DNA from 4 places in the Lentibacillus kimchii genome. Region 4 is predicted to be linked to each of the others. Evidence: riboswitches for the same ligand, from Rfam matches in the RefSeq annotation. Region 4 holds a riboswitch; each other region holds the start of a gene.
The links. Region 4 has a riboswitch for S-adenosylmethionine ahead of ACZ444_RS12545 (cyclase family protein). Riboswitches for the same ligand answer to the same signal wherever they lie in the genome.
Positions count from the first base shown of each region.

Region 1: it holds a riboswitch for S-adenosylmethionine, as region 4 does, so the genes downstream of both, ACZ444_RS13730 (PLP-dependent aspartate aminotransferase family protein) here and ACZ444_RS12545 (cyclase family protein) in region 4, are expected to answer to the same signal.
Region 2: it holds a riboswitch for S-adenosylmethionine, as region 4 does, so the genes downstream of both, metK (methionine adenosyltransferase) here and ACZ444_RS12545 (cyclase family protein) in region 4, are expected to answer to the same signal.
Region 3: it holds a riboswitch for S-adenosylmethionine, as region 4 does, so the genes downstream of both, ACZ444_RS03820 (Na+/H+ antiporter NhaC family protein) here and ACZ444_RS12545 (cyclase family protein) in region 4, are expected to answer to the same signal.

Region 1 is NZ_AP043934.1:2,631,088-2,636,985, reverse strand. It holds gene ACZ444_RS13740 (YpmS family protein) at 1-51, opposite strand, end outside; gene ACZ444_RS13735 (GDSL-type esterase/lipase family protein) at 64-981, opposite strand; gene ACZ444_RS13730 (PLP-dependent aspartate aminotransferase family protein) at 1,202-2,950, opposite strand; SAM riboswitch class I at 3,071-3,190, opposite strand; gene cls (cardiolipin synthase) at 3,511-4,953, shown strand; gene ACZ444_RS13720 (acyl-CoA thioesterase) at 5,024-5,545, shown strand; gene ACZ444_RS13715 (aminopeptidase) at 5,690-5,898, shown strand, end outside.
Region 2 is NZ_AP043934.1:1,137,995-1,143,892, reverse strand. It holds gene ACZ444_RS06200 (urease accessory protein UreF) at 1-526, shown strand, start outside; gene ureG (urease accessory protein UreG) at 610-1,221, shown strand; gene ACZ444_RS06190 (urease accessory protein UreD) at 1,222-2,046, shown strand; gene metK (methionine adenosyltransferase) at 2,188-3,387, opposite strand; SAM riboswitch class I at 3,507-3,613, opposite strand; gene pckA (phosphoenolpyruvate carboxykinase (ATP)) at 3,816-5,405, shown strand; gene ACZ444_RS06175 (ABC transporter substrate-binding protein) at 5,824-5,898, shown strand, end outside.
Region 3 is NZ_AP043934.1:674,193-680,090, forward strand. It holds gene ACZ444_RS03795 (SDR family oxidoreductase) at 1-514, shown strand, start outside; gene ACZ444_RS03800 (alpha/beta hydrolase) at 737-1,546, opposite strand; gene ACZ444_RS03805 (YolD-like family protein) at 1,913-2,245, shown strand; gene ACZ444_RS03810 (type 1 glutamine amidotransferase domain-containing protein) at 2,362-3,021, opposite strand; gene ACZ444_RS03815 (YrvL family regulatory protein) at 3,194-3,655, shown strand; SAM riboswitch class I at 3,764-3,873, shown strand; gene ACZ444_RS03820 (Na+/H+ antiporter NhaC family protein) at 4,023-5,330, shown strand; gene ACZ444_RS03825 (ABC transporter permease) at 5,544-5,898, opposite strand, start outside.
Region 4 is NZ_AP043934.1:2,386,316-2,392,213, forward strand. It holds partial or broken gene ACZ444_RS12530 (NAD-dependent epimerase/dehydratase family protein) at 1-704, opposite strand, end outside; gene galU (UTP--glucose-1-phosphate uridylyltransferase GalU) at 726-1,598, opposite strand; partial or broken gene ACZ444_RS12540 (tyrosine-protein phosphatase) at 1,979-2,639, opposite strand; SAM riboswitch class I at 2,788-2,885, shown strand; gene ACZ444_RS12545 (cyclase family protein) at 2,985-3,725, shown strand; gene ACZ444_RS12550 (5-methyltetrahydropteroyltriglutamate--homocysteine S-methyltransferase) at 3,754-4,878, shown strand; gene ACZ444_RS12555 (acyltransferase) at 4,936-5,898, opposite strand, start outside.

The DNA.
Region 1 (5,898 bases), 240 kb from region 4:
AAGCAGCAGAAAAAACCAGCGTCTCCATTTATGCACTTTTTGTTTTGACACGGCACACCCCCCTTAGTCGTCAATTATATGATTCAGTACCCGTTTGGCCATCCGCTGATAACCCTCATGGCTGGGATGGAAATTATCATCGGCGAATAGATCAGTATTTCCGGATGCGAACAGGTCGTCAATCGGAATAAATGCTGCCTGATCGTATTCTTCCGTTATATTCTGTCCTGTTTCATTCCAGTCATCAACGATCATGTCAAGTTCATCAATAGAGTCAAAATAATGCTCAAACGGATTATAAATACCTATTAAATAAATGGCGGCGTCTTGATTTAGATCATGAATGTTATTGAAAATGCGTTGCAGCCGGTGTTTGTACGCTTGTTTAGCCGGCTTAAACTGCTCTATGTGCAAGTCGGTTACGTTTTCTTTAACAACCTGCATAATATCATTAGCACCGATTGTCACCAGCACCATATCGGCATGTTTAATTGAATCCGTGATTTTAGGCTGGCTGAGGCGCTCCAGCAACTGGTCTGAGCGATTGCCGCGTTTGCCGAAGTTGGCAAACGACATGATGTTTTTATTTTTATTAATTTGATTGTCTAAAATCCCCACATAACCGCCATCCACAACATCATCACCGACACCCTGGGTCAGTGAGTCGCCAACAGCGGTTACGTATGTTTTCTTATCTTTAAATAAATCCAGTGTCCGCTTGATGGTGTCATTTAAAAATTCCTTGAGTCCAGTGGCGGGTTCTTCCGATTCCTTGTTTATAGGCACGTCTTTCTGGGAAGCAGCGTTTGCCTGCCTGTCGCTGTCATGATTCGTTTGCTCATTAGCAGCATCATCTTTATGCTGCTGGCTCGCCTGATCATTCGTCTGTTGATCTGGGCTTGATGATTCAGAAAAAATTAAAAAACCAGCAAGAGCCACAAGCAAGACGCCTGCTATCGTCAGCACATACTTTTTTGTCATGTTTTACACCTGTCGTCCTTTGTCACGTAATCAGCACGTTTCATCGTAGAATGGCAACCCTTTACTTTGCAAGCTATAGCTTTTAGCATTTTTCATCTTTATGTTCTCTTCTATTATAGCATATTCACGCTTGTATCAGCCCTATAAAAAACAGGTTTAAACATTAAAATTCGCCCTCGAACTGAAGGCGAATTTTAAAATCATAGTCTCGTGTGAGCACTCAGGTGTGTACCATTTCTTCGGCGGGATTATGATGCCGCAGCCGATAAGCCTCCTCATATGCCCGTCTGCCGGAAATGACCGTAAGACCGGATGTGCGTGCCCGTTCAAGCGATTGATCGTAATGGGCGGCTGGCTGTTCCGTCCAGAGTATCGCTGTTTTCTGCTCGATGGCCTGTTCAGTTATTTCTGGCGGCAGTGTGTGCTGATTCGTCAGGATGGCATCCACCTGGTAAGGGGAAGCGTCTAAGCTTTCAGAGGTGCCGCTGTCCTCTGTACCAATCGGGACAATCTGAAAGCCGGATTGTTTCAGCTGGCTGACATCTTCAGCAAAACGATCATCCCCTGAGTTCAGTCCAAAAACGGCGATGGTTTTAGGCCGTACTGTCCCATTTGTCCGGTCGAAAGGTGAGTGAAGCAGCCATCTGATCGCGTCATCTTCGGTTGGCTGGATGGCAGCTGGCCGCCCGGAGGCTTTCGCAATGGCCTGATCCAGATCAGCCAAAATATCCTGTGTTGCTTCAAGGCCAACTGACAAGCGAACTAATTCTTCCGTTACACCGCTTTGCGTCAGTTCATCTGTACTTAACTGCTGGTGAGTGGTTGAGGCCGGGTGAATGATCAGCGACTTCGCATCGCCTACGTTGGCAACATGGGACCAGAGCGTCACATTGTCAATTAGCTCCTGGCCGACTTTTCGTCCCCCTTCAACGCCAAATGTAATGATAGAGCCGTAACCACTGTCTAAATATTTATTGGCCAATTGATGCGAGGGGTGCCCCGGATGTCCTGGGTAATTTACCCATTCAACGGCTGGGTGGCTGTTCAGAAAATCTGCTACAACAGCAGCATTTGCGTTATGACGTTCGACCCTCAAGTGCAGTGTTTCCAGGCCCTGCAGCAATAAAAAAGCATTTTGCGGGCTCAAACAGGCACCAATATCACGTAATAGCTGGACACGCAATTTCATGGCAAACGCTGCCGGACTTAGATCGGCATAACGCAGACCATTATAGCTGTCATCTGGTTCTGTGAATTCGGGGAAGTTGCCATTATCCCATTGAAAACGTCCGCCATCGATAACGACACCTGCAATTGCCGTGCCGTGACCGCCAATCCATTTAGTGGCTGAATGGACGACAACATCAGCACCCCAGCTGATAGGCCGCGTCCCGTAAGGTGTAGCGAATGTATTATCAATGATAAGCGGGATCCCGTTTCGGTGTGCTATCGCGGCAATGGTCTCCACATCCAATATGTTCAGGCCTGGATTGGTAATAATTTCGCCGAAAAAGGCTTTTGTATTGGCGGTGATGGCTTTTTCGAAAGCGGCTGGATCGGTTCCATCGACAAATGTGACATGGATGCCGTATCTGGGCAGGGTATTGGCGAACAAGTTGTGTGTCCCGCCGTACAGACTGCTGTCGGCGATAATCTCATCACCACTGCTGGCCAGGTTTAAAATCGACAGTGTAATGGCAGCCATGCCGGAAGCAACGGCAACAGCTGCTGAGCCATCCTCCAAAAGAGCCATTCGCTGCTCGAAAGCATCGACGGTGGGGTTCATCATACGTGAGTAGATATTACCCTCTTCGGTCAGGCCGAAGAGATTGTGTGCGTGCTCCGTGTCGTCAAAAACATAGGATGTTGTCTGATGAATCGGGACCGCTCGCGCCCCTGTTTCTGGATCGGGTTTCTGCCCTCCGTGAAGTAATTGAGTCTCTTGACTGTACAGGTTGAATGGTGTCATTGGAATTCCTCCTTTGAAAATGATTGCGGGCTTTCTTAGCCAATTGGCATCATCATTCCGTTAACCAGGAAAAGAAAACCTCCTTCAGAAAAGAAGGAGGCTGACATAGCGCTAATCCTTCTCTTATCTGTCAGAATCTGCTCTAGTCTGCAGGATTTAGCACCTTTCAAAGTCATATCGCCGGACTTGATGGTTGCCGGGTTTCATTGGGCCTGGTCCCTCCACCGCTCGCAATAAGAGATTTTAATTTTTATTAATTAACTGAATATTATAGATGACCTGGTGGGCGTTCGTCAAGTTGTTTTTAAAATTTTATCGCTGGGTATATCATTTAGTGAGAGATGTCAACTATATGTATCTCAGCTGGGAGGTGAAATGGTGCTTAATCAGGCAGTTTTATAAAGTTATTCCAGAGACTTTCACCTAGTATCTGGCTAAGAGGTTATACGGTTTATGACAAAAGGGCAAATTAACAGCACATCCAGCTTGGCTCTAACGTATGAAGGAAAATTATGCTATATTATGGATAGTGGCCATATGCTGAAGAGGGGTTTTAACAAGTGAACATTATATCATTCTTTCTAGGCTTGATCCTTGTTTTGAACATTGCCCTGGCTTTTACGGTTATCTTTCTGGAACGAAAAGATGCGTCCACAACATGGGCCTGGCTAATGGTCCTTTTGTTCATTCCGATACTTGGATTTATTTTATATTTAATTTTCGGCAGACGGATCAGTGGCCAGCATATCTTTACATGGGATACCAAAGCCAGACTAGGGGTGAAATTTGCTGTCCAAAAACAGCTGCGAGCACTGGAAAACGGCACGTTCCATTTTAAAAATGATGCGTTGGCTGATTATAAAGATCTGTATTATTTGCATCTGCGCAATGATGATGCGATTTTGACACAAAATAATGATGTTAAGATCTTTACAGATGGCGCGAAAAAATTTCAGACCCTTATGCAGGACATGGAACAGGCGACGGATCATATTCATCTGCAGTATTATATTCTCCGCAATGACTGGCTTGGTGAGCGGACAGCCAAAATACTTATCCGAAAGGCGCGGCAAGGGCTGGAAGTGCGCGTTCTTTACGATGATATGGGGTCACGGAAAATTAACCGGAACTTCTTGCGGCGACTGAAACAAGAGGGGGTCATGATTGAATCTTTTTTTCCGCCGAAAATCCCTAAAGTCAATTTAAAAATTAATTACCGCAACCACCGCAAACTGGCTATCATTGATGGTGCAATCGGTTATATTGGCGGGTTTAACATCGGTGATGAATACCTCGGTTATAATCGCAGGTTCGGCTTTTGGCGGGACACGCATCTGCGGGTCGTCGGCAATGCAGTTGAGAATATGCAGACCCGGTTCATTCTGGACTGGAACCAGGCTTCGCGCAATCATATCATGTATGATGAGCGCTATTTCACGCCTAAGGCTGGTGGTGACATCGGGATGCAGATTGTTTCAAGCGGGCCTGATTCAGACTGGGAGCAAATTAAAAACGGCTATATTAAAATGATCATGTCGGCAAAAGAGTATATCTGCATCCAGACGCCCTACTTTATTCCTGATGACAGTCTGCAGGATGCACTCAGGATTGCAACCCTGTCGGGGGTTAATGTCAAACTTATGATTCCAAATAAGCCTGATCACCCATTTGTATACTGGGCTACATTCTCTTATATCGGAGATCTGTTGAATGCAGGGGCACAGGTTTATATTTATCAAAATGGTTTTCTGCACGCGAAAACATTGATTGTTGATGGCAAAATTGCATCAGTCGGCACAGCCAATATTGATGTGCGCAGTTTTCGCCTGAATTTCGAGGTGAACGCTTTTATGTATAATCAGGGCGTGTCTCAGGAATTATTGGATGCTTTTTACCGGGATATGGCGCGCTCAACCCAAATGACCCGAACACTGTACCAGAACCGCTCGCTTGGCATTCGGTTTAAAGAGTCCATAGCCCGTTTGCTCTCCCCCGTTTTATAAGTATTAGCGCTATAATCGTGCTACAATGGGGGAGAATACTTATGAAACAAGAAGAATTGGAGGCAACATTATGGAGTCAAAACCATGCAAAAATTCATTAGCTGTTAAAACATCACACGTGCTGCCGCCGGACACGAATAACCATGGTACATTATTTGGCGGTAAGCTAATGGCGCATATTGATGACGTTGCAGCCATATCGGCTGTCAGACACGCACGCAAACCTGTTGTAACGGCATCAACTGATTCGGTTGATTTTCTGGCACCGGTTAAAGAAACGGATTCCGTATGCGTGGAGGCATTTGTTACATGGACACACCACACGTCAATGGAAGTGTTTGCTAAAACCGTGAAGGAAGATTTGTTAACAGGTGAGCGTGAGGTGTGCACGACCGCATTTCTGACGTATGTTGCGATTGAAGATGATGGCAAGCCGGCGCAGGTACCAGTTGTCTATCCGGAATCCGCTCAGGAAAAGCAATTGCACGAAGGGGCACCGGAACGTGCGGAAGAGCGGAAAAAGCGCCGTTCGCATTCCAAAGCGGTTGCAGCTGACTTTGGCACCGATTATCCGTGGAATGGCAACGCCTGATCAGGCCGTCACAACGCCATATTACTGGTGTTGTGGTTAATCAGGCCAGAGAAACGATATAATTTGCGAACAGTTAGATTATTTGGTAAATAACATTATTTATGACATAATAATAGTGATATCAATTTGTTTGGAGGTAATCATATGGTCGCTCGTGAAACAATGGAAAAATACGCGGATCTGGCGCTGAGAACCGGTGTTAATCTGCAGCAGAATCAGGCACTCATGATCAATGCACCGATTGAAGGGTCGGATTTTACACGTATTGTCGCCCGGAAAGCCTATGAGATGGGCGCGAAGAATGTACATATTAACTGGGCCGATGACGAGCTGACACGTCTGAAGTATGAAAA
Region 2 (5,898 bases), 1.2 Mb from region 4:
GGTTTACACAGATGGTCTGGCCTGCGCGCTCAGTTATGAAGCACTTAAGAACAAGCGTATGGAAGATATCTGGCAGTTGGACTCATTAATAACTGTTCAGAACCTTCCAGCTGAAACACGGGATGCGAACATGAAAATGGGCGAACGTCTCTTGAAAATGACAATTCCATTATACGAATTCCAAAGCCTTATAATCTACAGCCACAAGATCGAAACAAAGCAGGCATTTGGCCATCCGGCAATCGTATTTGCGATGATTGGCTACGGTTTGAATATTCCTAAACAATCCATTGTACTGGCCTATTTGTATTCAACTGTTGCTGGACTTGTCCAAAATGCTGTGCGCGGAATCCCCATCGGTCAAACAGCAGGACAGACACTATTGCATGACTTGCAGACAGATCTGGCGTCCGCTGTCAGGCAGATTGACAGATTATCAATCGATGATTTCGGCATAACGGCTCCGGGTCTGGAACTGTCGCAAATGAACCACGAACAGCTCAACATACGTATATTTATGTCCTGAAAAGCATTGGTCAGAAACTCTGCTCTAACGTCTTCGTTTTAAAGCGGGACTCCCCAAATTACTTAAAGAAAGAAGTGATAGCAATGGATCCTATTACAATCGGTGTTGGCGGTCCTGTTGGCGCGGGAAAAACCGCTCTGATTGAAAAAATGGTGGAACAATTGCGTGATGAATACAGCATGGCCGTTGTAACCAATGATATTTATACAAAAGAAGACCAGAAGATATTGCTTAATAAAAACGTCTTGCCGCAGGATCGCATCATTGGTGTTGAAACCGGCGGCTGCCCGCATACGGCTATACGAGAAGATACATCCATGAATGACACAGCTCTGAACGATTTAAAAGAAAAACATCCCGATACAGATTTATTCTTTGTTGAAAGCGGCGGCGATAATTTAGCTGCAACGTTCAGCCCTGAACTCGTCGACTTCTCAATTTACATTATTGACGTGGCACAAGGCGAAAAGATTCCGCGTAAAGGCGGTCAGGGCATGATTAAATCCGATTTGTTCATTATCAATAAAACAGATTTAGCACCATTTGTCGAAGCTGATCTTGATGTTATGGAAGCTGACGCCCAAACGTTTCGCGGCAATAAAGCGTTTGTATTCACAAACTTAAAAGATAACACCGGCGTGGACCAAGTGGTTGACTGGATCAAACAACATGCTTTATTAGTAGGGTTGAATTAAATGGCTGCATGGACGGGTGATTTGCAGCTGAGTATGAAAAATAAGCGAGGAACGTCTGTGCCTGAGACTATTTATTTTCAGGGTGCTTTTAAATTAATGCGCCCAAAATATTACGATGATTCTGGTCAGCCCTGTTATTTTATACTCAATCCTGGTGGCGGTTATGTCGACGGTGATCGCTACCGGATGTCATTTACATTGGAAAAAAATGCCGAGCTTCTTCTGACAACACAGGCTGCAACCAAAATATACAGAACACCAAATAAGCCAGTTACACAGGAAACGACCATTGTCTTAAACGAGGGAAGTCTTTTAGAATATATCCCTGATCCAATCATTGCTTACAATAAAGCGAATTATAAGCAGACCAATATCATCCATATGAAAACTGGATCCACGCTTATTTATTCGGACATCATTACGCCTGGCTGGTCGCCAGACGGGTCACTGTTCAGCTATGAAAATATCCAGGTCAAAAATACAGTATACCTGAATGATCAGCTTGCTGTCTTTGATCATTTAAAATTAAATCCCGCAACAGATCATATTCAGGACATCGGTATGATGGAGGGATTCTCGCATTTGGGCTCCATGCTGGTGGTAAATGAGGATTTGCAGCGCGAACATATAGAAGCGTTGACAGAACAATTCAGGTCTGACGCGGCTGACTGCAAGCTGGGCTTTTCAGAACTAATGGCGCCTGGTTTTTCCGTTCGGATCTTAGCAAACCAAACCCAGGTCATCGAGCGGATTCTCTCAGAGATTCACAGCTACATCCGGGAACACCTGTTTTCAAAGAAGCGCGTATTTTTGCGAAAGTATTAAGTTATTAACTTTGACGAGAAACACGTCAAGTATATGTACTGCTCCCCAAAAATTAAAGTCTAACTTTTGGGGTGCACCTCTGCCCTTATAATACGTTTTCTCTCTGCAGGAAGAAAGCTCATAATGATGTTTATTAGAGGGCTATTTTACCGTTAGTGCCTGAAGTTTTTCCACTTTATCCGTTTTTTCCCACGGAAATAGTCTATCCGTTCGCCCGAAGTGGCCATAGGCAGCTGTATCTTTAAAAATCGGCTGACGCAGATCAAGCATACGAACAATTCCTGCTGGACGAAGATCAAATACGTGGCGTATAGCATCTGCAAGCGACTCCTCAGCCATGATACCTGTGCCAAATGTATTAACTGCTATCGATACCGGCTCACTGACACCGATCGCATAAGCCAGTTGCACCTCGCATGTTTCAGCCAAACCTGCCGCAACTATATTTTTAGCAACGTACCTCGCTGCGTAAGCGGCAGACCGGTCAACCTTTGTGCAGTCTTTCCCGCTGAAAGCACCGCCGCCATGCCGGGCATATCCGCCATACGTATCAACAATAATTTTCCGGCCTGTCATCCCTGCATCACTGCGGGGACCGCCGATCACAAACCGGCCGGTTGGATTTATAATATAATTTGTTTCGTCATCAAGCCATTTTGCCGGCACAACCGGACGAATAACTGACTCAATCAAATCCTGTTTAATTTGATCTATCGAAATATCCTGATGATGCTGGGCAGAAATGACGATCGTGTCAATTCGCACTGGCGTCCCCTGTTCATCATATTCCACCGTCACCTGCGTTTTACCGTCAGGGCGCAAGTAATTCAGAACATTATGTTTACGCACATCGGCGAGACGTTTTGCGAGTTTATGAGCCAGCGATATCGGCAAAGGCATCAGTTCGTCTGTCTCATTACAGGCAAAACCAAACATCAGACCCTGATCGCCTGCTCCGATGGATTCAATTTCGTCATCGTTCATCTCGCCTTGACGCTCCTCAAGCGCCGCATCCACCCCGCCGGCAATATCGGGGGACTGTTCATCAATTGCTGTAAGCACAGCACATGTTTCCGCATCAAAGCCATATTTAGCCCTGGTATAACCAATATCTTTAATCGTTTGCCGAACGATTGCCTGGATATCGACATATGTCGTTGTCGTGATCTCACCTGATACCAGAATCAAGCCTGTTGTCACAGTCGTCTCACAAGCAACACGGGCATTTGGATCTTTTGTTAGAATTTCATCTAATATGGCATCGGAAATCTGATCAGATATTTTGTCCGGATGGCCTTCCGTAACGGACTCCGATGTAAATAAACGCCTTTTAACAGCCATGTGGCCGTGTCCTCCTTAAGTGTTTGCTGCGGAACTCTTTTCAGCATAAATTGCAATCAAGTGACGTCTTCACAACAAAAATCCTTTCCCGCACAATGAGGAAAGGATTAGGCCTTTCACTCTTATTGTTCAAGGTTTCAGCCTTGCACCAGATTAGCACCTCGTCACAGACGTGATGGTTGCCGGGCTTCATTGGGACTGTCCCTCCACCAGCTCCGAATAAGAGAATATCCGCTCGAAACTTTATCATAACGAAATAACCCTCGGCTGTCAACTTGTCCACTGTCGACTGGTATCACACATTTATAAAAAATTCATACGATTAACCATAAAATAGTATGGACTAATGTGTTTAATGTGTTATACTAATAAGCGAATTAATATAACAGAATCATTTGGCCGAACTTAAAAAAAGGCAGGTTTTGAAAATGAAAACAAAAGAAGACACCTTACTGATGCAAGATTTGCTTGCTCACGACAATATACAGAAGAACCTGGCTGTGCCGCAGTTAGCAGAAAAAATCCTGAACCGGGGTGAAGGTGTTCTGAGCGCGACCGGGGCTGTATGTGCAACAACTGGTGCGTATACCGGCCGTTCTCCTGAAGATAAATTTATCGTCCGTGATAATATGTCTGATGAACACGTTGATTGGGGTGAAATCAACCAACCGATTGATGAAACCGTCTTTGACAATTTGCTGCAAAAAGTAACAGCTCATCTGCATAATCGAGATGCTCTTTTTCAATTCAGAGGGTTTGCTGGGGCTGATCCTAACTACCGGCTGCCAATTGACGTTATAACAGAGTATGCCTGGCACAGTCTATTTGCCCGGCAGCTGTTCATACCTCCGACAAAGGGTGAATTAGAAACACATGAATCTGATTTCACTGTTATATCCGCCCCAACATTCAAAGCTGATCCGGATACCGACGGAACCAATTCCGAGACTTTCATTTTGATTTCCTTTGAGAAGCGGATTGTGTTGATCGGCGGAACAGAATATGCTGGTGAAATTAAAAAATCGATCTTTTCTGTCATGAACTATCTCTTGCCGCAGAACAATGTCTTATCCATGCACTGTTCGGCAAACGTTGGGCAGGAAGGCGATGTTGCCCTATTTTTCGGCCTGTCCGGAACGGGGAAAACCACGCTCTCGGCAGATCCTTACCGGCGCTTAATTGGTGATGATGAACATGGCTGGAGTCCGAACGGCATTTTCAATATTGAAGGCGGCTGCTATGCCAAATGTATTAACCTGTCAGCGCAAAAAGAACCGCAAATTTACAATGCCATTCGTTTTGGCTCCGTACTGGAGAATGTTGTACTCGACCCATCATCGCGTGAACCGGACTATGATGACACGTCACTGACCGAAAATACGCGTGCAGCCTACCCACTGGAGAATATCGACAGAATCGTCACACCCAGTGTTGCAGGTCATCCGAACACGATTATTTTCCTGACAGCAGATGCATCTGGAACGCTGCCGCCGATCAGCAAACTGACAAAAGAGCAGGCCATGTACCATTTTCTAAGCGGCTATACCAGCAAACTTGCAGGAACTGAGCGGGGAATCACTCAGCCGGAAGCAACCTTTTCCGCTTGTTTTGGCTCCCCATTTTTGCCGCTGGCACCATCCAGATATGCTGAGATGCTTGGAGACAAAATCGATCAATTTAATTCAAGTGTTTTTCTCATTAATACCGGCTGGACTGGTGGCTCATATGGGACCGGTAAGCGAATCAAGCTTTCCTATACAAGAGCTATGGTCCACGCTGCACTGGAAGGTGAACTGGCAACTATCGAAACCGTTACCGATGAGATTTTCGGACTGGACATTCCGCTTCATGTTCCAGGTGTGCCTGATGACGTTCTTGTTCCTAAGAATGCATGGGCTGATAAACAAGCATACGTTAACGAAGCACAAGCACTTGCCGTAAAGTTTCACGATAACTTCAGCAAATTCACAGAGGCAAGCGATGACATCCGTAAGGCTGGACCCGTCTACAAAGGGTAACTAAATTTCTATATCCTCATCCCAAAAGGATTTATATATGATAGCCATAGCCAGTATAAACTGGCAAGGGCTGGGACATAACGAAAGCGAACAACGCAAGCGTCGAACAATGCTCCGATTCAGCGGAGGCTCACCAGCCGCCCGCGGAAAGTGACGTCTTTTTCCGGAGCGGTTCAGTCACGCAAGTGGTTCGCACTGTTGTCCCAGCCCCTTTTTGATATTGCCACCCTTCTCCCCTGTGTCCTCTAAATTCATCAGCGACAATCTGGGCATTCACACATTTTCCTCACCCGAATAAAATGACGATATATCATAAAACGCTTGGCATGTGACTGTCTGTATCATCCGCTCTGACAGATGGCTTTACAGACAGCTGCGCGGACAGCCATAACGTTTACAGGAAAGGAGCCCTTCCGGTATGAAACGTTTAGGTATAACGCTTTTAGGCTTTCTTCTGCTCATTATCACAGCAGCCTGTGGCACTAACCAGGAT
Region 3 (5,898 bases), 1.0 Mb from region 4:
GCTGCAGAAGGCCAGCGAGGAAATCGGCAAACAGCAGACGCTTGTGATTCCGGGTGATATGACCAGCGAAGCGAGCGTGCAAAAGCTTCGGGATGAACTGCTGGAACAAACGGATGGGCGGCTTGATATTCTGGTCAATAATGTCGGCGGCGTCCCTGCCAGAGGACCGATTGACGACTTGACACTCGATCAATGGCAGCAGGTAATCGATAAAAATGCGACGAGTCAATTCCTCGTGACCAAGTACATGCTGCCGGCTTTGCGCAAGCGTGAGCGTGGCGCTATTATTGCGGTAACATCAGGTCTTGCGCACTTTTATATGAAAGGATTCGGTGCTTATTCGGCAGGCAAAGCAGCTGCCGAGGGTCTGATTCAGACAGTTGCAGAAGAAGAAAAAGCTAATGGGCTGCAAGTAGAACTCCTCGACCCGGGAAGTGTCGCGACAGACGTTAATCCGCATGGCGAAAATGACCCGATGGACGTCGCAGCAGGGCTGGTTGACATGATCAGATAGGCTATTTGGCCGTCCCGCAATTATGCTTTTATCACGGTTTACCGGGACTTAGGAGAAAACGCTTCGAAATGGCGTCACCCTGCCAGTAGACGGCGGATGGCGTGCGTACTAAGCAGGAGATATCTAAGTTACTTCAGGTGAATGCTTTTGCGAAAAATTCTGCGTGGGGGAGACTCACGCAGAATTTGCTTTATCAATTGCTGCTTTGTTTGAATGCCCGTTTTATTCTAAATAGGTATTAATCCAATTCAGCATATCATTGAATATTGTATGATTATAGGATGATTCATTTAGTATTTCATGTTCAAGTCCGTCGTATATTCTTAATGATTTATCCTTAGATGCAATTTCACGATAAAACTGAAAAGAATCTTCTGTTGAAACTAAACCATCATGACGGCCATGCATAATGAGGATAGGATCAACAAATGATTCTGGATTTTGTTTTAAAAATTCGATTCCTTCTGCTAAACGATAGATAAGACCCATCGCTATTTTTTTGCTTACCAGGTCATCATATTCATATTTTTCTGCTACCTCTTGATCAGAACAAACGCCATCAGCTAGAGCGTTCTCTACATAATAGTCATCTGACAATGAGGTATCGATTTCCCCGAAAGGACTATTATTCATTCTAGTTGCAGCCCCCGAGGTAATATAGCCATCAATTTTGTTAGGATATTTCGTTCCGTAAAGAGATACCGTATACCCGCCCATACTATGACCGAGTAAAAAAATTTTCCCGCTGTAGTTGGCCCGAGTATATGTCACAATTGCGTCAAGGTCCTCTGTAATTTCATCTACGCGACTATAATAGGTGGATTTGCCTCCCGAGCGTCCATGCCCCCGTTGATCATATCGAATGACATTTATATGATTCGTTTGAAAAAAATCCGCAACTTGATCATAGCGATCTAAATGTTCAGCAATACCATGCGATATAATCAAATTGGCTTTAGGGACAGCGACATCATTCACCTTCGTATATAATTTTGTGCCATCCTCAGATTCTAAATATTTTATGTAATTCAAACGGTCTCACACCTTTCATAGCTCGTCTTACCAAATTTAATCATTTCAATAATAGAAGAAACACCGCTAATTTATCGTACATCATGGCCAACAAATAAACCTCACCCTGGGTTGGCAGCTCGACGTGGGACGAAAGGGGTTCAGTCTATTGTTGACCGCTGATTTACTGCCGGTTTTAATGTACGAAGATTCTGTATAAAGTATACCATAAAAATGTGTTTTGTGAACCATTTAGTTTAATGCTGGTGTTGCAATTTCGATCGGGCATCATTCGTTGTCTCAGTTTATTTGCCATATAAGTAACCATTGGACAATCGCTATTTTTATGATATAATACGAACAAATGTTCTTGAAAGAAGTGATTGTATGGCTGACATTAATGATCGCGGCACTAAAAAATGGACGGCTATGATGATGCCGGAACATGAGGAAATGCTCAGACAGCTATGGCAGGAGCAGGAATATAAAGAAAAACCAATTCTTGATGAACAGAAGCAGATGGAAATCGATACAAAGCTGCAGCTGGCTATAAACGATGATCTGATGATTGAAGCCGAGTACTATGATCACGACTTGCATGATTTTCAAAAAATCCGGGGGAGACTGCTTATGATTGATACGTTTGCCGGTGTTTTAAGATTTGATCAAGCGGACAGCGTTGTATCACTTCCGGATGTGGTCGATGTCGTTGTGGAATAGCTTTTTCTGAATGGGGAGTGGCTGTTGCACTAGCTAATGATGGGCGAGTCATGACCGGAGACTCTATTTCATCTATTAAAAAAGGAGACCAGCCGCAGCTGATCCCCTATTCATTATTAGCCAAGCAGTTTGATGAATGATTGTGTCACGGCGAGCGTTGATTGCGGATTTTGTCCGGTAACCAGGTTGCCGTCTTTTTCAACATGTGATGTCCAGTTAGGAGCGGCGACGTAAATAGCTCCGAGATCACGGATTTTGCTTTCCAGTAAGAAAGGCACATAGTTATCAAGTGTTGTATCGCGCTCTTCCAGATTTGTGAAGGCGTTGACTTTCTTGCCGGCTATAAGCGGTTCGCCGTTCGAAAGTGTGACACCAACCAATCCGGCTGGACCATGACAGACAGCGCCTACTGGTTTATCAGCTTCATAGAAATCACGTAAAAATGTCTGCAGCGTTTGGTTTTCCGGAAGATCATACATGGCACCATGGCCGCCAGGGAGGAATATCGCATCAAAGTTCCGGGGATCCAGCTCATCCAGCTTGACGGTCTCCTCAAGATAGGGCTGTGCATCGAGAATGGCCTGTGGTGTCTGATCATCGATACTGCTTTGATCCACTGGCGATTTGCCGCCCTGTGGACTTGCAACCATAACCGTGTAGCCCTGCTCTTTAAATTCATTGTAGGCTTCTGCAAATTCGGATAGCCATATACCCGATTTGATCTCTTCTGTAATCTTTTCATGATTGGTTACGACCATTAGAATATTTTTAGGCATATTAGTGTGTCTCCTAACGCAAATTTATCCCGTACACTGTTCATCATAAATTGTTGGCGTGAAAAAATAAAGCAGGGTGCTTGAAAGTAGGTATTCGTCACAATATGATCCTTTAATGGGTAAATGTTACAATCGAACTATTCTTTAATTAACGTGCTGGGAGGGTCCCTTTTTGTCTGATGAACAGGACCATTCGTTTCGCGATATGACATTAAAAGATAAAATCGTTACTGTTATTGGCGCCACGCTGTTTATGAGCCTGGTTCTCGGTTTTGTGTTAGCGATGTTCTTCTTTGGTTTTGCGGGTGCATTTGAGCTGCTGGGCGTTCAGTACCAGTCGATTTGGTCCCTTCTGTTGTTTGTGGCCAGCTTTTTTATCCTGGGAACGGTGGTTGATCTGCCGTTTGAGGCGATGGCTGAACTGTCTGTTAAAAATATGACAGGCAGGGGATTCGCATTTTTTGTTCAATTGCTTTTTTCGTTTGCGTCGAACTGGTTAGTTATTGTGGCGGTGGATGCGTTTATAGACAGTATCACACTTTCGGGTGGAACCAAGCTGATTCTTTCATTACTGCTGGCGGTCCTGGACCCTGTATTTGATAATAAACAGAAGGGGCATGATCAAGCAGTTTAAGCGGCTTACGGCCATAAGTATCACCATTCGATTCACTTTTTACAGGTACGGCTATTGACACATGCAGCTTCTTCTATTATACTTTCGAATTATCAACCAATTTCATATGACTTATCCAGAGCGGCTGAGGGAACTGGCCCTGTGAAGCCCGGCAACCTGCAAATATGCAAGGTGCTAAATCCAGCAATTCGCGTTTTGAGCGTTTTGACAGATAAGGTGTCCGGACTAACGCCTTCCAAAACGGAGGGCTTTTTTATTCCCTTAAAACGCCGGCACAGCCATTTGTTTGCAGGCCGAGTGTTCAGTCTGCCTTGCTTAACTGTCCTGGACGCAGACGCGCGAAACTATCATGAATGGAGGAGTAGACATGGATACATCAGATTTGAATAAAGGGCGTGCATCGGCGTTAATCCCGTTTGTCATTTTTCTCGTCCTGTTTATCGGTTCCGGTATTATCAGTGGTGACTTTTATAAACTGCCTATTTTGGTAGCGGTCTTTATCGCTATTCTGGCAGCTTTATTGATGAACCGGAAAATGCCTTTTAACGACAAGCTGGATTATCTGACTAAAGGAGCAGGGCATCCGAATATTATGCTTATGGTCATTATTTACCTGCTGGCAGGTGCTTTTTCTGAAGTGGCTAAAGGCGTTGGGGCTGTTGATTCGACGGTGAATCTCGGTCTGACAATTCTGCCGGAAAGTCTCTTGGTTGTGGGCTTGTTTGTGATTGGCTGCTTCATTTCCATTTCTATGGGAACATCGGTGGGCACGGTTGTGGCACTTGGCCCCATTGGTGTCGGTTTGGCTGATGAGACAGGCATGAGCATGCCACTGATTTTGGGTGCGATCATCAGCGGTGCCATGTTCGGGGATAATTTGTCGATTATTTCGGATACAACGATTGCTGCTGTCAAAACGCAGGCTGTGAAGATGAGCGATAAATTTAAGGTGAATATTTTCATCGCGCTGCCTACTGCTGTTATAACGGCGGTTGTGTTTGGTGTTCTGACATGGAACGCCGGCGGCTCCATTAGCGGTGAGCATCCATTTGAGTTGATTAAAGTGCTGCCGTATCTTGCTGTCCTTATTTTTGCTGTTATAGGTGTTAATGTCATTTATGTCCTGATCGGCGGCATTGCGTTAGCGGGAGCTGTTGGTTTTTATGAAAGTTCCTTTAATGTCATGGCTTTTTTGACGAAGCTTGGCGATGGCATGGCAGGCATGCAGGAACTGGCGCTGTTAGCCATTTTACTGGGCGGATTGGTTGAACTTATCCGTGTGAATGGCGGGATTGATTTTCTGTTGCGGACAATCAGCAAGCGCATTAACTCAAGAAAAGGGGCTGAAGTTGGTATTGCCGGGATTGTTGGGGTGTTTGACCTGTCAACGGCTAACAATACCATTGCGATTATCAGTGTCGGTTCCCTGGCCAAGCAAATTTCGGAGCGCTTTGGCATTGATCCGCGCCGCACAGCCAGTGTTCTGGATATTTTCGGCAGTGCTTTCCAGGGCATTTTACCATATGGTGCGCAATTATTGGCAATTGCCGGCGTGGCGTCGATATCGCCTGTCGCCATTATGCCGTACTGCATTTATCCGATTTTATTAGGAATTGCTGGCTTGATTGCTATTGCAGCAGGTTTTCCGCGCTTTTCTGTACGGGAAAACGGCTAATCTCCTGCGGGAAAAGAGGTATAGGTGAGACCCTGGCGTGCGATAAGCACAGCGCAAAGCTTCCCGGAAAAGCTTGTGGGCGCAACAAGCACGAGGGGGCTCACCAGCCGCCCGCGAAAAAGCTACCTTTATTTCCGGAGCGGTTGATTGTTCATTTTAATCTGGTTGTTTTGTTTGCTATGACACGCGTTTGTTCTGCTGAGTCGCTATCTGTCAGCTGGCAACATCCCGTTTGCTAAAGACGAGCCACGATAAAGCTATGAAAATAGCAAAGTAAACGATCAGCATGGTAATCGAGAAACCGAGCGTCATACCCTCAATAACGGGCGATCCGCTAACGGTGTACTGCTCAAGATCGGTGTTGGCAAACAGGATATATTTAGCCCAGTCGTAGTCATTGAAAGCTGTAACAATCGTATTTCCTGTAAACATAAGAAAAATAGCGGCTCCGATTGCCAGCGTATTATTTCGGAATACGGCGGAAATCATAAACGCGAATGTTCCCATCATGACCAGATTGATGAGCTTATACCCATAATCAGCGAATACGTCGCCGACAATAAATGTC
Region 4 (5,898 bases):
GTGCGGATCACTGCCATCCTCATCTCTCTCGGGCGGATGGCTCAGCAAACGCTCCACGCCCATGATGATATCGTCAATGTAGGTGAAATCACGATACAGATCGTTCTCGAAGTCGCCGTTGTTGAAGATCTTGATCGGCTCGCCGGCGAAATACTTGTCCGTGAAGCCGAAATACGCCATGTCCGGACGCCCAAGCGGCCCGTATACCGTGAAGAAGCGCAGTCCTGTGGCCGGAATATCATATAAATGACTGTATGTATGGGCCATCAACTCATTCGACTTCTTTGTGGCAGCATACAGTGACGCCGGGTTGTCCACGAAATCCGTCTCCTCAAACGGCACCTTTTTGTTCGCCCCATAGACCGAACTGGACGAGGCATACACGAGATGCTCCACCGGATAATAGCGGCAAGCCTCCAGCAGATTGTAAAAGCCAATGAGATTGCTCTGGATATAAACATCCGGATGCTCAATCGAATAGCGCACCCCTGCCTGAGCCGCCATATTAGCGACAACATCCGGCTGGTGCTCCGCGAAAATGGCCATCAGCTTATCCTTGTTGGAGATATCTTCTTCGTAAAAAGTGAACCGTTCAAACGGCACAAGCTGATCCAGCCGGGCATGTTTTAAATTCACGTCGTAATAGTCATTGAGATTATCAATCCCAATGACGCGGCAGCCTTCATCCAGCAGTTTTTAGACAGATAGAAGCCAAGCCACCGTGATTAGTCATGTTCAGCGGCCAAACGCTTGATCAGCGCCGTGACATCATCGCCTATATCCGGATCCTTCATCGCAAACTCCAACGTTGTTTGAATAAAGCCAAATTTTTCACCAACGTCATAGCGTTTGCCTGCAAAGTCATAGGCGTAGACGTCCTGTTCCTGATTCAGCATCTGGATGGCATCAGTGAGCTGGATTTCGCCGCCGGCACCGATTTCATGTTTATCAAGATGCTCGAAAATCTTAGGCGTCAAGACGTAGCGGCCCATGATCGCCAAATTAGATGGGGCCTCATCCTGGGCGGGTTTTTCGACGAAGTAATTGACTTTGTAGCGCCGGTCTTCCTTTATATCCGGATCCACGATGCCATAGCGATTCGTTTCCTCATCGGGGACTTGCTGGACGCCGATGACAGAGCTTGCCGTTTGCTCATACTGTTCGATCAGCTGCCTCAGGCCAGGTGTTTCGGATTCGACGATATTATCACCCAGCAGGACAGCGAATGGGTCGTTGCCGATAAATTTCCGTGCGGACCAGACGGCATGTCCCAGTCCTTTTGGTTCTTTTTGCCTGATGTAATGGATATCCACGTCTGATATGTCATTAACTTTTTCGAGCAAATCATACTTTTCTTTTTGCTTTAGTGTGTATTCAAGTTCAAAGTTGCGGTCGAAATGGTCTTCAATCGCGCGTTTATGTTTGCCGGTGACGATAATAATATCCTCGATGCCTGATTCAATCGCTTCCTCGACGATGTATTGGATCGTCGGTTTATCCACGATCGGAAGCATTTCTTTCGGCATGGCTTTTGTTGCCGGCAAAAAACGTGTGCCCAGACCGGCTGCAGGGATAATAGCTTTCTTAACAGTAGCCAAACGATAACCTCCTCTAAGTCTACAATTCTTGTATAGTCTTCCTAGTATTTTTGTGTTGATCCGCTGCATGAGCGCGTTCGTTAACGCGTCCGGCATAAATTTTCTCATAAACGTCGTCGGAATGCATTTCATCGTCATTGGGCATTCCCCTATATAGTGGCTGCAGACTATTTATCGGCGAATGCGTTTTGCCCAATGCTGCTAGTCACAAATAGGGTAACAGCTTTCACAATCGCAAGCAATTCGCTGGCAGGTTTTTTGTTAAACGTGCAAGATTAATAGTACGAGAGCATCAGCAAGCATGACGTTGAGCAAACGATCTCCCCTGCATTGGAGTAATCGTACCAGGTTGGTCATGCTGTGGCATGCTCCCGCTCATTTTATTTAAACAAACCGAGAAATGACTTTTTCTTGATGGACTCAGGCGGCAGGCGGTTAACCGTTTGGCCGGCCACCAGCAGCTCGCAATTTCCGAGAAGGCCGCCGCGACGTCCGCGCCGTGCTCCTTGTCCAGCACCGCATACGCTTCCTGCAGGCAAAATCCGCGCGATGTCGTGTTATGCGCATCTGAGGCAATGAAATGCGACAGATTGGCGTTGATCAGCTGATTGGCGTATTTTTGCCGTTTTTTACCAAAATGTCCGGACAGGCAGGCAGCTGTCACCTGTGAGAGCGCGCCGTGTTTAACCAAATCCTGCAGTTCGTCTGGACGCTCCATAAGTTCGCGATTACGCTCGGGATGCACGATCACAGGGATGTAGCCCTGCACTTGTAAATCGAAAAACAATTGCTTGCTATAGCGCGGCACATGACCGGACGGTAATTCGACAAAGACATAGCTCGTCGTCTGATTCAGCGGCATAATGTCACCGGTCAGGAGCCTGTCCGCCATTTCACCGTGTATCCGCGACTCCTGCCCCGGCAAAACCGTGAGCGGTATCCCTTCCTGGGCCAGCATCTCATTAAAATCGCGGACATAGCCGGCGATCGTCTGTGGCCGTCGTCAATCCCCGGTAATATATGGCTGTGTATATCTATCATTCTATCACATCCTGCGGTGCGTGGTGCCAGGTACATAAACAATTCGCATTATTTATGTACCTGGCACCAAAAAATTTCAAAATTCTTTGTTGACTTTTTATTATAACAGATGTATTGTGGTAGTTAATAACAAAACGGAAGCAATATATTCTTATCCAGAGAGGTGGAGGGACTGGCCCTTGGAAGCCTCAGCATCGGTCTGTGACTGTGCTAATTCCAGAAGGCGTGCGGCGCTTAAGATAAGAAGAGCAAATGATCGTATTCAAGTCTCTTCTTAATTGAAGAGACTTTTTTAGTATCCTATTTGTTTTGCTTTCCGCTTTCATTTAAGGGGTGATGATCACGATGGTTAATTCGCTAATTGAGGCGTTCAATGTTTTAAAGCAGAAAAAATGGATTGATCTGACACATGCATTTGGGCCGGATTCACCGCATTTTTCCGCATTTAACGCGGCTGAATTTGAGACGCTGTTCGATCATGATGATGGCTTTTTTGCGCAAGCGTTCACCGTTCCGGGACAGTACGGAACACATATCGACGCGCCAATCCATTTTGTACCGGGGGATCAGCGTTATGTGCATGAGCTGGAGCTCCAGGAACTGGTGCTGCCGCTCATTGTGATTGATCAGTCAGCGGCGGCCGCGCGCAACCCTGACTTTACATTGAGCATCGACGATATCCGGGCATTTGAACAAGAACACGGTGAGATTGAGCCTGGTTCGTTTGTCGCGCTCCGAACTGACTGGAGCAAGCGCTGGCCAGAGCAGGATGCCTTTGAGAACAAAGATGACGCGGGCAATAGCCATATGCCGGGCTGGTCCGTTGAGGCGCTGCAGTTTTTATTCGAACAGCGCCATATTAAAGCCATCGGTCACGAGACATTTGATACCGATTCGGCTGCAGATTTCCGGAAGAATGGCGCACTTGTCGCCGAATACTACGTGCTGAATCAGGATACGTTTCAAGTGGAAGTGATGACCAATCTTGATCAGGTTCCGGCAAAAGGCGCCGTCATCTTTAATATCGTACCCAAAACCAAAGGAGCGTCCGGTTTTCCGGTACGGTCATTTGCCATTTTGCCTTAGAGAAGTATCTTTATGAGGAGGCTTAACTATGACGAACGTCACAACGAAAGCACCATTTTCAGCTGATCAGGTGGGAAGCCTGCTGCGGCCCGACCGCCTGCACGAGGCAAGAGATAATTTTGAGCAAGGCACCATTTCCGCTGAGAAGCTGCGCAGCGTTGAGAATGAGGAGATTGAACGGGCGGTTGATAAACAGCTGGAGACAGGTTTGCCAGCTGTTACGGACGGGGAATTTCGCCGCCGATTTTTCAATTTTGATTTCATGGAAAACTTGAACGGGTTTGAGGCCTATATTCCGGAGCAAGGCGCTGATTTTAATGGTGAAAAGGTGGAAAAACACGGTATCCGGAACACCGGTGAGATTTCGTTTAATCCGGATCATCCTTTTGTACAAGATTTAAAAGATCTGATAGCCATTGTCGACGGGCGTGCTGAAGTTAAATTCACCCTCCCGAGTCCGAATCTGTTCTTTAATGACGGTACGCGGAATCCTGCCATATATCCGGATCTGGAGAGCTATGCAGATGATCTGATCAAGACGTATCAGAAGGCGATTCAGACATTTTATGATGCCGGGCTCCGCTATCTGCAGCTTGACGATGTCTATATATCGGGACTGGCGGCAGACTATGTCCCATGGAATGCGGATCCAGGCGAGCAGCGTGGCGCGTTGATTGATCTGGCTGTTCGAGTGCTGAATGAGAGTCTCGCCTATAAGCCGGACGACTTAACCGTGACCGTTCATATGTGCCGCGGCAACTACCGCTCATCATGGGCCTATGAAGGCGGCAGCTACGACCGGATCGCACCCAACGTTTTTGCCGAAGCCAACGTCGATGGATTCTTCCTGGAATACGATGATGAGCGCTCCGGTGGTTTTGAACCGCTGGCCTACATTCCGGAAGGCGGCCCGCGCGTCATCCTTGGGCTGGTCACCTCTAAATCGGGCGAGCTGGAAAACCGCCAAGACGTGATCGCTCAAGTGCATGAGGCAGCCCGCTACGTGCCGCTCGAGCAACTGGGATTAAGCCCGCAGTGCGGATTCGCCTCTACCCATCACGGAAACAAACTGACCGAAGAACAACAATGGGCTAAACTGGCCTTTGTCGCCGATACCGCGAAAGAAATCTGGAGAGATGCTGCTAACAAGTAACAAGTGCCAGGTACATACACAATTGTAAATATTCGGAACAGTGTATGTACCTGGCACCTAAGAAGCTAGTTTCTTGCCGTTCTGTAATAGGTTATAAAAGATAAAAGCCAGTAAAAGTACGATTGGTGTGATTATCACTTTCCATAGAAGCCAATCTTCCACCATGGTCAATCCCATTCGGTGCATCAGAATGTGAATAGACGCCATAATAAACACATGTGACACATAAATACCCACTGCCTTCGCACCGATTTTAGCCATAACGGAACCCTTTCCCATCTGATTATGTTTGATAACCAGCAAAAATAGTACGATCACCAATGGAATAGTTGAGATAAAATAATTTTCTGCTTTGCCGTCGTACACTTGTAATGTGATAAATCCCTCCAGTATTTGCACGCATGAAAGAATGCCAAGCCAAATAACAGCAGAACGGGTCGGCATCTTTCGCGCAAAGCTGGCGAAGACTGGATACTTGGCCATCATGCCGCCAAGCGTTACATAAAATAACGCAAAAAAGATACCGTCTCGCGTGTTAAAGGGTATATCGAAAAGAAACGAATAGGACTGACCAAATAAACCGATTAGATGCAGTCCGATACTCACAACGAATAATACCCGTATTAATCGCATTTGAATGAACAGGAATAAAATAAGTATCGCCCATATAAGTGCTGGCAAAAACCATAAATGATAGACTGGCCAGCCGTCGCCAAGGTATATAAAGCTCCATAGGCTGAAATGGTCGATATAATTTGTAAACATATTCCATAATGCAGCACTGTTTTTTTCTGTCTCAATAAAATTGACAGCTAGCTCAAACAGAAAATAAAAGATAAACCATGCTAGATACAGCTTGATCAGTTTACGAATATATTTTTTAGCATACTGAACCTGTTCCGCATTTTTATTGTCTCGCTGAATTGTGTTCAGCTTCTGTACAAATAAATAGCCTGATGCTGCAAAGAAAAAAGGCACCGCAAATCGTGCCAATGTGTTAATGATAAAGTTAGCATCATC